Regions from separate parts of the Streptacidiphilus sp. EB103A genome, predicted to be linked through region 1. Evidence: riboswitches for the same ligand, from Rfam matches in the RefSeq annotation. Region 1 holds a riboswitch; the other holds the start of a gene.
The links. Region 1 has a riboswitch for cyclic di-AMP ahead of ABH941_RS10585 (transglycosylase family protein). Riboswitches for the same ligand answer to the same signal wherever they lie in the genome.
Positions count from the first base shown of each region.

Region 2: it holds a riboswitch for cyclic di-AMP, as region 1 does, so the genes downstream of both, ABH941_RS26375 (C40 family peptidase) here and ABH941_RS10585 (transglycosylase family protein) in region 1, are expected to answer to the same signal.

Region 1 is NZ_JBGCAQ010000005.1:300,464-307,055, reverse strand. Features, by position in the region: gene ABH941_RS10595 (transcriptional regulator) at 1-227, opposite strand, end outside; gene mug (G/U mismatch-specific DNA glycosylase) at 324-911, shown strand; gene ABH941_RS10585 (transglycosylase family protein) at 948-2,129, opposite strand; cyclic di-AMP (ydaO/yuaA leader) riboswitch at 2,136-2,296, opposite strand; gene ABH941_RS10580 (FAD-dependent oxidoreductase) at 2,581-4,266, shown strand; gene ABH941_RS10575 (ATP-binding protein) at 4,275-5,720, shown strand; gene ABH941_RS10570 (UBP-type zinc finger domain-containing protein) at 5,713-6,066, shown strand; gene cpt (chloramphenicol phosphotransferase CPT) at 6,071-6,592, opposite strand, start outside.
Region 2 is NZ_JBGCAQ010000016.1:174,765-181,356, reverse strand. Features, by position in the region: gene ABH941_RS26385 (LLM class flavin-dependent oxidoreductase) at 1-267, opposite strand, end outside; gene ABH941_RS26380 (hypothetical protein) at 435-659, opposite strand; cyclic di-AMP (ydaO/yuaA leader) riboswitch at 1,163-1,322, shown strand; gene ABH941_RS26375 (C40 family peptidase) at 1,388-1,816, shown strand; gene ABH941_RS26370 (DUF1275 family protein) at 1,884-2,546, shown strand; gene ABH941_RS26365 (aminotransferase class I/II-fold pyridoxal phosphate-dependent enzyme) at 2,570-3,841, opposite strand; gene ABH941_RS26360 (GNAT family N-acetyltransferase) at 3,979-4,410, shown strand; gene ABH941_RS26355 (hypothetical protein) at 4,457-4,585, opposite strand; gene ABH941_RS26350 (glycoside hydrolase family 2 TIM barrel-domain containing protein) at 4,744-6,592, opposite strand, start outside.

The DNA of each region.
Region 1 (6,592 bases):
CGGCGGTACGCCTCCCGCTTGGCACCCGACGGCTCGCTGCGGCCCTCCTCCCATGCCTGCACCGAGGCCGGCCGGGTTCTCAGTGCCTGGGCGACCGCCGCCTCGGTGAGCCCGGCGGCCCGCCGCAGCCGCACCCGCTCTTCCGGGACCGGCAGGACCTGGCCCGACTGCACCGCGGCCAGCAGCGCGTCGACGCCCGCGAACAGCGGGTCCGGCTGGTCGGGCATGGTGCGGGCTCTCCTTCGAACGACGGCCTGGCGGCGTCCCTGGATGCTAACGCAGCGGAGGGGCCGTTCAACGGACCGCCGGTCGCAGCGGGCAGACTGTCGTTCGTGAAGCCCACAGCAGAGCAGCTCGCCGCCGCCCCCGACCTGACCATCCCCGATGTGATCGCTCCCGGACTGCGGGTGCTGTTCTGCGGTATCAACCCCGGGCTGTGGTCCGGGGCCACCGGCCACCACTTCGCGCGCCCCGGCAACCGCTTCTGGCCCGCGCTGCACCTCAGCGGGTTCACCCCGCGCCGGCTGCAGCCGGAGGAGCAGCAGGAACTGCTGGGTTTCGGCCTGGGCATCACCAATGTCGTCGCCCGGACCACCGCCAAGGCCGACGAGCTGACCGCCGAGGAGTACCGGGAGGGCGGGGTGGCGCTACGCGAACGGGTGGAGCGGCTGCGCCCGCAGGCGCTAGCCGTGCTGGGCATCGGCGCCTACCGGGTGGCGTTCGACGCGCCCCGAGCCGCGGTCGGCCCGCAGTCCTCCGCCCTCGGCGGGACGGCGGTGTGGGTCCTGCCCAATCCCAGCGGCCTCAACGCCCACTACACCCTGGACGCCATCGCCGAGCGCTTCCGCGAGCTGCGGCTCAGCCTGGACGGAACTCCCTCAGGGGCGCGGCCGGACCGGCCGCGCCCCTGACGGGTGGAGATGATGTCGCGTCAGCTGGTCAACAGGTCAGCTGATGCGGCCCGCGAAGGCGGGGGCCCAGTTGCTGATGGTGTCCGTCTTCACGCCGGAGCTCGGGTTGGCGGCCTCGACGTACTCGCCGTTGCCGACGTACATCGCCACGTGGTAGGCGCCGGACGCGGTGCCGTCGCTGGACCAGAACAGCAGGTCGCCGACCTGGAGCGAGTCCAGGGAGACCCGGGTGCTGGCGGTGGCCTGCTCCTCGCTGGTGCGCGGAGCGGAGATGCCGGCCTTGGCCAGGGCGGCCTGGACCAGGCCGGAGCAGTCCCAGCCCGCGTCGCTGGTGCCGCCGTAGACGTAGGACTCGCCGACCTTCGACAGCGCGAAGGCGGCGGCCGCGGCCATGCCGCTGCTGGAGCTGGTCGAGGTGCTGCTCGCGGTGGTGGTACTGGAGCTGGAGCCGCTGCTGGACGTGGTGGCCGAGGCGTCGGTGGCCGTCGAGTCCGAGCTGCTGCTGGAGGAGGTCGAGCCCGAGGCGCTGCCCAGGGTCAGCTTCTGGCCCGGGTAGATCACGTTGGGGCCCGAGGTGAGCACGGAGCGGTTCAGCGCGTAGAGGCGCTGCCAGCCGCCGGAGACGTGCTCCTTGGTCGCGATCGTCGACAGCCAGTCGCCCGCGGCCACGGTGTAGCTGCCGCTGCTCGCGGTGGACGAGGAGGACGTGTCCGAGGAGGAGGACGAGTCCGAGGAGCTGGACGTGTCCGAGGACGAGCTGCTGGAGGAGGTCGAGGAGGAGCTCGAAGAGGAGCCGGCGGAGGACGAGGTGTTCACCGAGGCGGCCGCGCCGCCCTGGGTGAGACCGGCCTGCGGCCCGCAGACCGGCCAGGCGGACGGGCCCTGCGAGGCCAGGACCTTCTCCGCGACCGCGATCTGCTGGTCCTTGGTGGCCTGGTCGGCGGTGGCGGCGTACTGGGTGCCGCCGTAGGCGGCCCAGGTGGACGCCGAGAACTGCAGGCCACCGTAGTAGCCGTTGCCGGTGTTGATGCTCCAGTTGCCGGTGCTCTCGCACTGCGCCACGGCGTCCCAGGTGGAGACGCTGGCGGCGGAGGCACTGCCGGCGGTGACGAGCGGGACGGTGAGGCCGACGCCGGCCAGTCCGGCCGAGGCGATGAGGCGCTGGGCGGTGGTGCGTCGGGGCTTCGGAGCGCGGTGACGCCCGTGGACGGACAGCATGAAGCAGCGTTTCCTCTCCCACGCCTACGAGGTGAGCTGTCGGATTCGGGCTGGAGTTGCCCGGTCGTGCGCAGCACGACTTCACCCCAAGCCACGTCGACGACCAAGGTCGACGTGGCGGCTTACCTGGTTCCCCCGCTCCTGCCGTGGTGCGGTAGCTGGTGTCGCAACTTCTCCGGCGGCAGGACTCGGCGTTCCGGAGATGTCGGTTCCGCTTAAGTGCGAACGCCAGAAAGGTAGACAGACCTTGATTGAAACCACAACAGACTGTGGGATCCGTCACGCCGCCGTTCCATGATTCACAGGTTCCCGACCCGGTTCGCCGCACCCAGTCACACGTCCGGAGGATCGGACGCGCCCGAGCGGATAGCGTAGGAACCCGGCCCTCTCACGACCTCTGGGCCGGGCAGACCCGACGACAGGGCAGATCCGACGACAGGGCGGAGCGGCGATGCCGACGACGACCGGACCGGAGAGCACCAAGCGACCGGTGATCGTGACCGTGGACGACGACCCGGCGGTGTCCCGGGCTGTCGCCAGGGACCTGCGGCGCCGCTACGGCGAGGGCCATCGTATCGTCAGGGCCGAGTCGGGCCCCTCGGCGCTGGAGGCGCTGCGGGAGATGAAGCTGCGCGGCGAGCTGGTCGCGGTGCTGCTGGCCGACCACCGGATGCCGGAGATGAACGGCATCGAGTTCCTGGAAGCGGCCATGGACATCTACCCCCAGGCCCGCCGGGTGCTGCTGACCGCCTACGCGGACACCGGCGCCGCCATCGACGCCATCAATGTGGTGGACCTGGACCACTACCTGCTCAAACCGTGGGACCCGCCCGAGGAGAAGCTCTACCCGGTCCTGGACAGCCTGCTGAAGGCCTGGCTGGCCGACGACCCGCACCAGGTGGACGAGACCAAGGTGGTCGGGCACCGGTGGTCGGCCCGCTCCTCCGAGGTCCGCGAGTTCCTGGCCCGCAACCAGGTCCCCTACCGCTGGTACCCGGTCACCGAGGCCGAGGGCCGGCAGCTGCTGGCGGCCGCCGGCGAGGACGGGGAGCGGCTGCCCGTGGTGATCACCACCGACGGCGACGCCCTCGTCGAGCCCAGCAACGAGGAGCTGGCCCAGCGGGTCGGCCTCTCCACGACCCCCGCCGCCGACTTCTACGACCTCATCGTCATCGGCGGCGGCCCGGCCGGTCTGGGCGCGGCCGTGTACGGGGCCTCCGAGGGCCTGCGCACCGTCCTGATCGAGCGCACCGCCACCGGCGGCCAGGCCGGGCAGAGCTCCAGGATCGAGAACTACCTCGGCTTCCCGGACGGGGTCTCCGGCTCGCAGCTCGCGGACCGGGCCCGCCGCCAGGCCACCAAGTTCGGCGCTGAGATCCTGACCGCCCGTGAGGTGACCGGCTTCGAGATCTGCGGCTCGGCCCGGACGGTCCGCTTCGCGGACGGCAGCGCCATCTCCGCGCACACCGTCATCCTGGCCACCGGCGTCGCCTACCGGCAGCTGACCGCCCCCGGCATGGAGGAGCTGACCGGCCGCGGCATCTTCTACGGCTCCGCGCTGACCGAGACGGTGGGCTGCGCCGGCCAGGACGTCTACATCGTCGGCGGCGCCAACTCCGCCGGGCAGGCCGCGGTCTTCCTGTCCAGGGGCGCCAAGTCGGTCACCATGCTGGTCCGCGGCGAGTCGCTGACCGCCTCCATGTCGCACTACCTGATCCAGCAGGTCGAGGCCGACCCGGTGATCACCGTCCGCACCGGGACCGAGGTCGTCGCCGCGCACGGCGAGGACCATCTGGAGCGGCTGACCCTGCTCGACACCGCGACCGGCCGCACCGAGGAGGTCGACGCGCAGTGGCTGTTCGTCTTCATCGGCGCGGTGCCGATGACCCAGTGGCTCGACGGGGTGGTGGTGCGCGACGACCACGGCTTCGTCCTGGCCGGTCCGGATCTGGGCGAGGCCGGGCAGCGCTCCGGCGGCTGGCCGCTGGACCGTCCGCCGCACCATCTGGAGACCAGCGTGCCAGGGGTGTTCGCGGCCGGTGACGTGCGCTCGGAGTCCGCGAAACGGGTCGCCTCGGCGGTCGGCGAGGGCGCGATGGCGGTCATGTTCGTCCACCGCTACCTGGACAAGCTGTGACGGGCGAGGTGAGCGGTGTGATCTGTTCTCCGGAGGAGCTGCGCTCGCTGTTCCTGTTCGAGAAGCTGACACCCGATCAACTGGCGTGGCTCTGCCGGGTGGGCCGGGTGGAGTGCTACGAGCCCGGCCCGGTGTACGCCGAGGGCGAGCCGGCGACCCGCTTCTACGTCATGGTCGAGGGCACCGTGGTGCTCTCGCGCCGGGTCGGCCCCGACGACATCGAGGTCAACCGGTCCTCCAGCCCCGGGGTCTATTCGGGCGCCTTCCAGGCCTATCTGGGCGAGCGGGTGCCGCAGGTGTATGTGAACTCGATGAGGGTGGTCGTGCCCACGCGGTTCTTCGTGCTGTCGGCCCACGATTTCGCCGGGCTGATGCACGACTGGTTCCCCATGGCCGAGCATCTGCTGGAGGGGCTGTTCTTCGGCACCCGGACGCTCCAGCAGGCGGTCGGCCAGCGCGAGCGGCTGCTCGCCCTGGGCACGCTGTCGGCCGGGCTGACCCATGAGTTGAACAACCCCGCCGCGGCGGCGGTACGTGCCACCGCGGCGCTGCGGGAGCGGGTCGCGCAGATGCGCGGCGCGCTGGGCGAGCTGGCGGGGAGCCCCGGCAAGGGCGCGGCGCTGGACGAACTGGTGCGGCTGCAGGACGACGCGGTGCGTGCCGTCGCCGGACAGCCGGTGCTGGGGCCGCTGGAGGCGTCCGACCGTGAGGACGCCCTGACGGACTGGCTGGACGACCACGATGTGGCCGAGGGCTGGGAGCTGGCCCCGGTGCTGGTCCAGGCCGGACTGGACGCGGACTGGCTGGAGCAGGTCGACGCGGCGGTCGGCCCCGAGGGCCTGCCGGGGGCGCTGCGCTGGCTGGTCCACGGCGTGGAGACAGAACTGCTGCTGTCCGAGATCGAGACGGCGTCCTCGCGGATCTCCTCCCTGGTGGGGGCAGCTCGGCAGTACTCCCAGCTGGACCGCGCCCCCTACCAGCAGGTCGACCTGCACGAGCTGCTGGACAGCACCCTGGTCATCCTGGGCGGCAAGCTCGGGCCCGGCGTCACCGTGGTACGCGACTACGACCGCTCGCTGCCCCGGGTCCCGGCCTTCGCGGCGGAGCTGAACCAGGTGTGGACCAATCTGATCGACAACGCCCTCTACGCCATGGCCGGGCACGGCACGCTGACCATCAGCACCCGCACGGAGGACGACCAGGCGGTGGTCGGCTTCCGCGACACCGGCCCCGGGGTGCCCGCGGACATCCAGGGGCGGATCTTCGAACCCTTCTTCACCAGCAAGCCGGTCGGCGAGGGCACCGGGCTCGGGCTCGACATCTCCTGGCGGATCGTCGTGCACCGTCACCACGGGGACCTTAGGGTCGAATCGGTACCGGGCGACACCCTGTTCCGGGTGACGCTGCCGCTGACCGCACACGATCCCGACCAGGAAGAAGCGCACGATGAGTGACATCCCCGCGATCGACCCGACCGCAGCCCCCAGCGGTGCCGGCTGCGCGGAATGCGACGCTGCCGACGGCTGGTGGTTCCACCTGCGGCGCTGCGCCTTCTGCGGCCACATCGGCTGCTGCGACAGCTCGCCCTCACAGCACGCGAGCGCCCACGCCGCCGCCGCCGGCCACCCGGTGATCACCAGCTTCGAGCCCGGCGAGGCCTGGTTCTGGAGCTACCCGGACGAGCAGTTCTACGAGAGCGGCCCTGCCCTGGCCGGACCCGAACACCACCCACTCGACCAGCCCACCCCGGGCCCGGCCGGCCGGGTGCCCATCGACTGGCAGCAGCGTCTCCACCAGTAGTCGGTCACCCGACCCGGGCGGCGACAGCCCGCGCACACTCCAGCGACTCCGTGTGCGTGGTGTCCACCTCCAGGTCGTAGACCACGCCCCGGTGGACCATCTCCGCCTGCGACGCGGCCATCCCCCGGCCCCGATCCCCACGGGCAACCTCGCGACCTGCAGCGACCGAAGCCTCACACCTGACCCCGACCCACAGCACCTCCAGTCCGCCCAGAGCCTTCTGCCACCGCTGCTGCGACGCCGCTCCGCCGAGGAACACGTCATCGACGATGACCCGGGCCCCCGCCCGGGCCATCGCTGCGACCCCCTCCATCCATGCCGCTTCCAGCTCCCGGAACTGCGATCCCACCTGCACACCGCCGTCCGCGGCGAAGTCGATCCCTGCCGACGAGCTCCGCAGGGAAGCGGGCATCGCCTCCACCAGCGAGTCAATCGCGGCGGCAAGCCACGGATCCGGCAGCACCGCCTGCAGACACCGGACGATCCCGGACTTCCCCGAACTGGACCCACCGTTCAACACGATCAC
Region 2 (6,592 bases), on a different contig from region 1:
CTCCTTGCGCGGCGAGAGGCTGTTGATGCCGGTGCCCAGGTGGATCTGCTCGGTCTTCGCGGCGACGTAGCCCATCGCCACCTCGGGGGCCGACATGTGGCTGTACTCGGTGAGGGTGTGGTGCTCGCCGAACCAGACGTACTTCCAGTTGTGCTTGTCCGCCTTGACGGCCAGGTCCAACTCCCGCTTGAGAGCGAGGTGCTCGGAAGGGCGGTCGTGCGCGGCCGGGCCGGGCACGAATCCATTCAGGAAGATGCCGAACTCCATCAGGGGCCTCCTGGGCGGTCAGATCCTGCGGCGGGAAAGGCGTCGGACGGTCCGGGCCGGCAACTCCATCTGACGGTCCGTCAGTTTCCTTCTGGCATAGCTATCACACCCCGGCCATCAGCCACAAGGCATCCAGCGCCGATCCGTTGCCCCGACCCACCCCCGACCTACCCGCGCGGCCAGACCCCGCCCCGCTCGGACCGGCCCTGCGGCGGAATCTCGGGGAACTCCGGATCGGGGAAGCGCAGCCGGCCCCACCATCGCAGCAGCGTCTCCAGAGGCTGCTCGTCGTCCATGGCCGGCTCCACGCCGGGCTCGGCGGCCGACCAGAAGCCCGCCTGTGCGACGAGGCGCTGGAGCGCCAGTTCAGCTTCTTGGTCACTCATTGTCATGGGCCGCTGATTCCCCCTGATTCACTGACGTAACATCATGAAACGGTCACAGAATCGTCCTGTTCACGTCGCGACACGCCGGGCCAGTCGCACTCTTTCGGGCCGACGACCCGGGCCGCGCGGACGGCGCAACCCTCGCCCAGGCCCCCATCGCCGAACGCCCGCCCCCGGAACTCGACTTCACTCGAACAGGTGTGGCCGGGACATCCGGCAATCGAGTGGCACCGCGACCCGAACCGTCCGCGTTCTGGCTGCTCACAGCCTGATACCGAAATGGGCAAAGAATATTTTTCCTGCCGGGCTGCATGAAGTCCGCAGCACCGCCATCACGATCACCCAGAGTCACCGCCAGCCGTGCTACTTCGCACCGCCGCTCGCGCCGGCCCGTCCGTCCACCGAGAAGACCGGATCCCAACGTCGCAATACTGACGGCTGACCGAACAAGTCCCCGCCGCCGTGGCGGGGCGGTCCGCCCGGACGCTCAGTCTCGCCGCCGGTCGGACGTCAGTTCCGCACCCACCCATCGGCGAGAGCGGGAGACCCGAGTACGGCGGGACGGCCTGAACAGGACCGTCCCTTGGGGTGCAGCCACTGCGGTGGCCGGGCAGCTTTCGGAGCCCGAACCCGACAGGACACCTTCCGTAGGCGGTTCCGGAGGAACCCGCGTGACCGAGTCCTCGAAGTCCTCGACAACCTCGAAAACCGCAGCGCGCCCTCATCCAGGGCGCATCCGAGCCGGCGTCGTCACCGTCGTGACCCTGTCGGTGCTCGCCACCGCCGGCCTGGCACCGCCGACCGCAGAAGCAACCACACTGCAGGCCAAGGCCCTGACCGTGGCCGCCTCCAAACAGGGCGCCCCCTACCGCTACGGGGCGGCCGGCCCCGACAGCTTCGACTGCTCGGGCCTGACCCTCTTCGCCTACCACCAGGCCGGCGCCCAACTGCCGCGCACCGCCCAGGCCCAGTACGACAACACCACCCACATCCCGAGCAGCGACCGGCTCCCCGGCGACCTGGTCTTCTTCCACGACGGCCGGCGCGTCTACCACGTGGCGATCTACGCCGGGAACAACCAGGTCTGGCACGCGCCCCACCCCGGTGCCGACGTCCGGCTGGAACACATCTGGACCGACGCCGTCTGGTACGGGCGCCTCTGAGCCGGTGCGACAGGCCGCCCCGGCCCGGCGGCCACCACCGGACGGCCCCTCGGGAAACAATGGCCCCATGAGTTCCACCGCCGCCATGCCTTCTGCCCAGCCCGCCCAGCCCACCACCCAGGACGAGCCGGTGCACCTGGTGCTCTCCGCCGCCTCCGGGGCCGCCGACGCCTTCGCGTTCCTCTGCCTGGGCAAGATCTTCGCCGGGGTGATGACCGGGAACCTGGTCCTGGTCGGAGCCTCGGTCGGGTCCGGTGACCACCGGGTCGTGCCCAGAGCCCTGGCGTCGCTGGCCGGGTACGGGTTCGGCGCCGCGGCGGCGGGCCGGGCCCGGCCCCGGGTGCCGGTGCGCGCCCTGCTGGCGGTCGGGACCGGGCTGCTCGCTGCCACCGCGGCGGCCTGGGCGCTGGGGTCCGGCCGGTCACTGCCGGCCCAGCTGGTGCTGATCGTCGCGGTGGCCCTGGCCATGGGCCTGCAGGCGCAGACCTGGGAGGTGCCCACGACCTACTTCACCGGCACCTACACCGGCCTGCTGGGCCGGGCCGGGCGGCGCGAGTTGCTCCGCCAGGACCGCTGGCCGGCCGTCCGCCTGGCGGCGGTGGTCGTCGGCGCCGCCGCCACCTCGCTGGTCGACTGGTGCTGCCCGGCCGCCGCCGGCACGGTCGCCGCGGCGCTCTCCGCGCTGGCGCTGCCCCGGGCCCATCCGCGGCAGCGCGGGGCCCCGCGCTGAGGCCGCCCCGGGTCCGGGGCCCGCTACACCGCCAACTGCTGCTCGTACCCGACCACCCGCACGCAGGCGGTCAGGCCGAGGATCGCCTGCTCCAGCTCCTCCAGGGTCGGGTAGCTGGGCGCGATCCGGATCACCGCGTCGCGCGGGTCGTCGCCGTACGGGTGGGTGGCGCCGGCCGGGGTGAGCACGATTCCGGCTCCGGCGGCGCGGCGGACGACCTCCTTCGCGCACCCCTCGGCGACCTCAAGACTGACGAAGTAACCGCCCTTGGGGGTCGTCCACGCAGCCAGGCCGGTGCTGCCCAGCTCGGCCTCCAGGATGCGCTGCACCGCCTCGAACTTCGGCTGCAGCAGGGCCCGCTGACGCTCCATGTGGGCCCGCACACCGTCCGCGTCGCGCAGGAACATCACATGCCGCAGCTGGTTGACCTTGTCGGGCCCGATGGACCGCTTGGCGTTGTTGCCCAGCAGCCACTGCACATTGGCGGCCGAGGAGCCGAAGAAGGCCACGCCCGCGCCGGCCACCGTGATCTTGGAGGTCGAGCCGAACACGAACACCCGGTCCGGGTTGCCCGCGGCCTCGCAGGCCGCGAGCAGGTCGGCGATCTCCACCAGCTCGTCGGTGAGGTGGTGGGCGGCGTAGGCGTTGTCCCAGAAGACCCGGAAGTCGGGGGCGGCGGTCTCCATCGCGGCCAGCCGGGCCACGGTCTCGTCGCTGTAGCAGGTCCCGTCCGGGTTGCTGTACTTCGGGACGCACCAGATGCCCTTGACCGACGCGTTCCCGGCGACCAGCGCCTCCACCACGTCCATGTCCGGCCCGGACTCCGTCATCGGCACCGGGACCATGTCGATGCCGAAGCGCTCGCAGAGCGCGAAGTGCCGGTCGTAGCCGGGGACCGGGCAGAGGAAGGTGATCGGCTCCTGGTCCACCCAGCGCGACTCGGCCCCGGGCACCTTGCTGAGCAGCGCGTGCACCAGGCAGTCGTGCATCAGCTCAAGGCTGGAGTTCCCCGCCGCGAGCAGCTGCGCCACCGGCACCTGCAGCACCTCGGCGAAGATCTCCCGGAGCTCGGCCAGCCCCTGCAGCCCGCCGTAGTTGCGCACATCGGTGCCGTCGGCGGAGGTGTGCCGGCCGCCGGGCAGACTCAGCAGGTCGTCGGAGAGGTCGAGCTGCGCCGGCGCCGGCTTGCCCCGGGTGAGGTCCAGCGACAGCCCACGGCCCGCCAGCGCCTCGTAGTCCTTGCGAGCACGGTCGAGGAGATCATCCAGGGTGGTGGAGCTCAACTCGGTGGTCATCGTTTTCCTCTCGCAGGGCCCGCACGCGCGCGGGTGACACCTGCCGAGCATACAAAGCAGCGGACGCGGCCGAACCGCAGGGCGTCCCGTCCAAAACCACTGGCTCCGCCACCAGCCCCTTTGCTTGGATTGCCGGCATGACCAACGACCTGCCCGACGGCTACGAGATCTCCACCGACCCCGAAAGGCTGGACCCCGGCCTGATCCATCGCTGGCTGTCGCAGGACGCCTACTGGGCTCTCGGCCGCGCCCGCGAGAAGCAGGACACCGCCATCGCGAACTCGCTCAACTTCGGCGTCTACGACCTCGCCTCGGACGCCCAGGTCGGCTACGCCCGCATCGTCACCGACCGCTCCACCTTCGCCTGGCTCTGCGACGTCTACATGGCCCGCGAGGTCCGTGGCAAGGGCCTGGGCACCGCACTGGTCGGCGCCGTCCGCGACGAGCTGGCCGCCTACGGCCTGCGCCGGATCATGCTGGCCACCGCGGACGCGCACGCCGTGTACGCCAAGGTCGGCTTCGCCCCGCTGGCCGCGCCGGAGAAGTGGATGGCGCTCGGCGAGCAGTGAGCGGGGCGGCGCGGGCGACGGCGCTCCGCATACCCGCAGCGCGGGGTCACCCGCTCTGCTTGCCCGTGATTCGGGTGCCCGCGGCGCGCGGGACGACGATGGTGCCGCTGCCCGGAGTGAGGCGGCGGAGCGGGGCCTCGCCGGGGCGCTTCGACGCTGCGTTGATGAGGATCATGGTGGGGCTCCCGTCAGCTGATGCGTTCTGGCTTCCGGTTTCGAGGCTATTCGCGGCGCTTGCGCGGGTGGTGTGGGTTCGGTCCCTTGGGGGTTGTGGACTGAGGTGGCGGTCGGCGACGGGGGCGCCCCGTTCGCCGACGTGGCGTCAGGACGGCCTTAGCTCCGAACCTCCGAGAAGAGCAGGGAGAACGCGGTGACCCCGGCGGTGAGCCGGTGCTGCGGAAGCGCGCCCGGGCCGCAGGAAGCGCTGCCGATGCCCTGGTGCGTCTGGTCCAGGGTGAGGAAGACCTGGTCGCGCGGCCGCAGATCAGCGGTGTGCCGGGCGGCGTCGAGGTCCTCGGGGGTCCACGGCCGGGCGGTGAAGTCGAAGAACGGCTCCCCCTCGACCCGCAGCCCCGCCCCCGAGGCGTCCAGGAAGGTCGCCCAGCGCACGTCCGACCGGTTGCCGTTCTCCTGCGGCATCACATACGGCGTCTGCAGCTGCGCCACCGGCGCGGCGAACCGGCCGACATGAACGGCCTGCCTGGTGTCCCGGTAGGACTCCCCCGGGCCCAGACCGAACCAGTCGACCTGGTCGAACGCCGCGGGCAGCGCCATCCGCAGCCCCAGCCGGGGCAGGGTCAGCCCGTCCCAGTCGCCTTCGGGTACGACCGAGACGTCCAGCCGCAGCCGGCCGTCCTGCTGGCTCCAGCGGTACTCGGTCAGCAGACCCAGGTCGGTCGCCGCGGGCGCGACCCGGCTGCGGACCACGAACGCGCCGTCCTCCAGGCCCGTCGACACCGTGCGGTGCCGCATCCGGTCCAGCCCGGCCCGGCGCCAGGCGTGGGCGAGCGAGCGCACCCCGCCGCCGAGGTCGTTGTCGGTCGGCGCCCGCCAGACATCCAGCCGAGGGCCGCTCACCGGTAGGCCGCCGAGCCGGACGAGTACCCCGGACGCGGGGTCGAAGCGCGCCGACCCGAGCGCCACGCCGTCCGCGTCGGCCTTTTCCATGCCCGCCGCCGGCATCGGGGTGCGCTGCGGCCGCTCCGCGAGTCGGAGCTGTCCCCAGGCCACCTCGTGCCCGGCCGGAGCCCAGGGCTGGTCCTCGGCGAGGGTGGCCCGCACCGTCAGCCAGGACTCCCCTGCGGCGGCCGGAACCTTGGGCAGCGGCAGATCGACCCCGGATCCCGCCGGAACCTCCGGCACGGCAAGGGTGCCCCGGGCGACCGGGACGCCCTCCTCCTCCACGGTCCAACTGAAGGCGAGGTGCGCCAGCGAGCGGAAGTCGTACAGGTTGTCGATGCGCAGCCTCCCACCTTCGTCCGCCGCGCCGGTGATCCGCACCGGCGCCACGACCTTCATGAACTCGACCAGTCCCGGCGAGGGCGTGCGGTCCGGGAACAGCAGGCCGTCGGCGATGAAGTTGCCGTCGTGCAGCGGTTCGCCGAAGTCGCCGCCGTAGGCGTAGTACAGGGTCCCGTCCGGGGTGCGCTGCGGGATGCCGTGGTCGATCCACTCCCAGACGAAGCCGCCCTGCAGCCGTTCGTACTGCTCGAACAGCTCCTGGTATTCCGTCAGCCCGCCGGGGCCGTTGCCCATGGCGTGGGCATACTCGCACTGGATGAAGGGCAGCGTGCGTCGGTGGGCGTCGCGCTCGGGGGTCGAGGCGGGCGCCTCCTCGCGTCGTCCAATGGCCAGCACCTCCTCGTGCGAGGCGTACATCCGGGAGTAGACGTCGACGTAGGGGCTGTCCCAGTCGCCCTCGTAGTGCACCGGCCGCTCCGGGTCGCGGGCGTGGCACCAGGCGGCCATGGTCTCCAGGTTCTCGCCGTGTCCGGCCTCGTTGCCGAGGGACCAGAGCAGGATCGCGGGGTGGTTCTTGTCGCGCTCGACGGTGCGCTCGATCCGGTCCAGGCAGGCCGCGCGCCACATCGGGTCGTCGGTGGGGTTGCGGCGCCAGCCCACCTCGGTGAAACCGTGGGTCTCCAGGTCGCACTCGTCGATCACCCACAGCCCGTACTCGTCG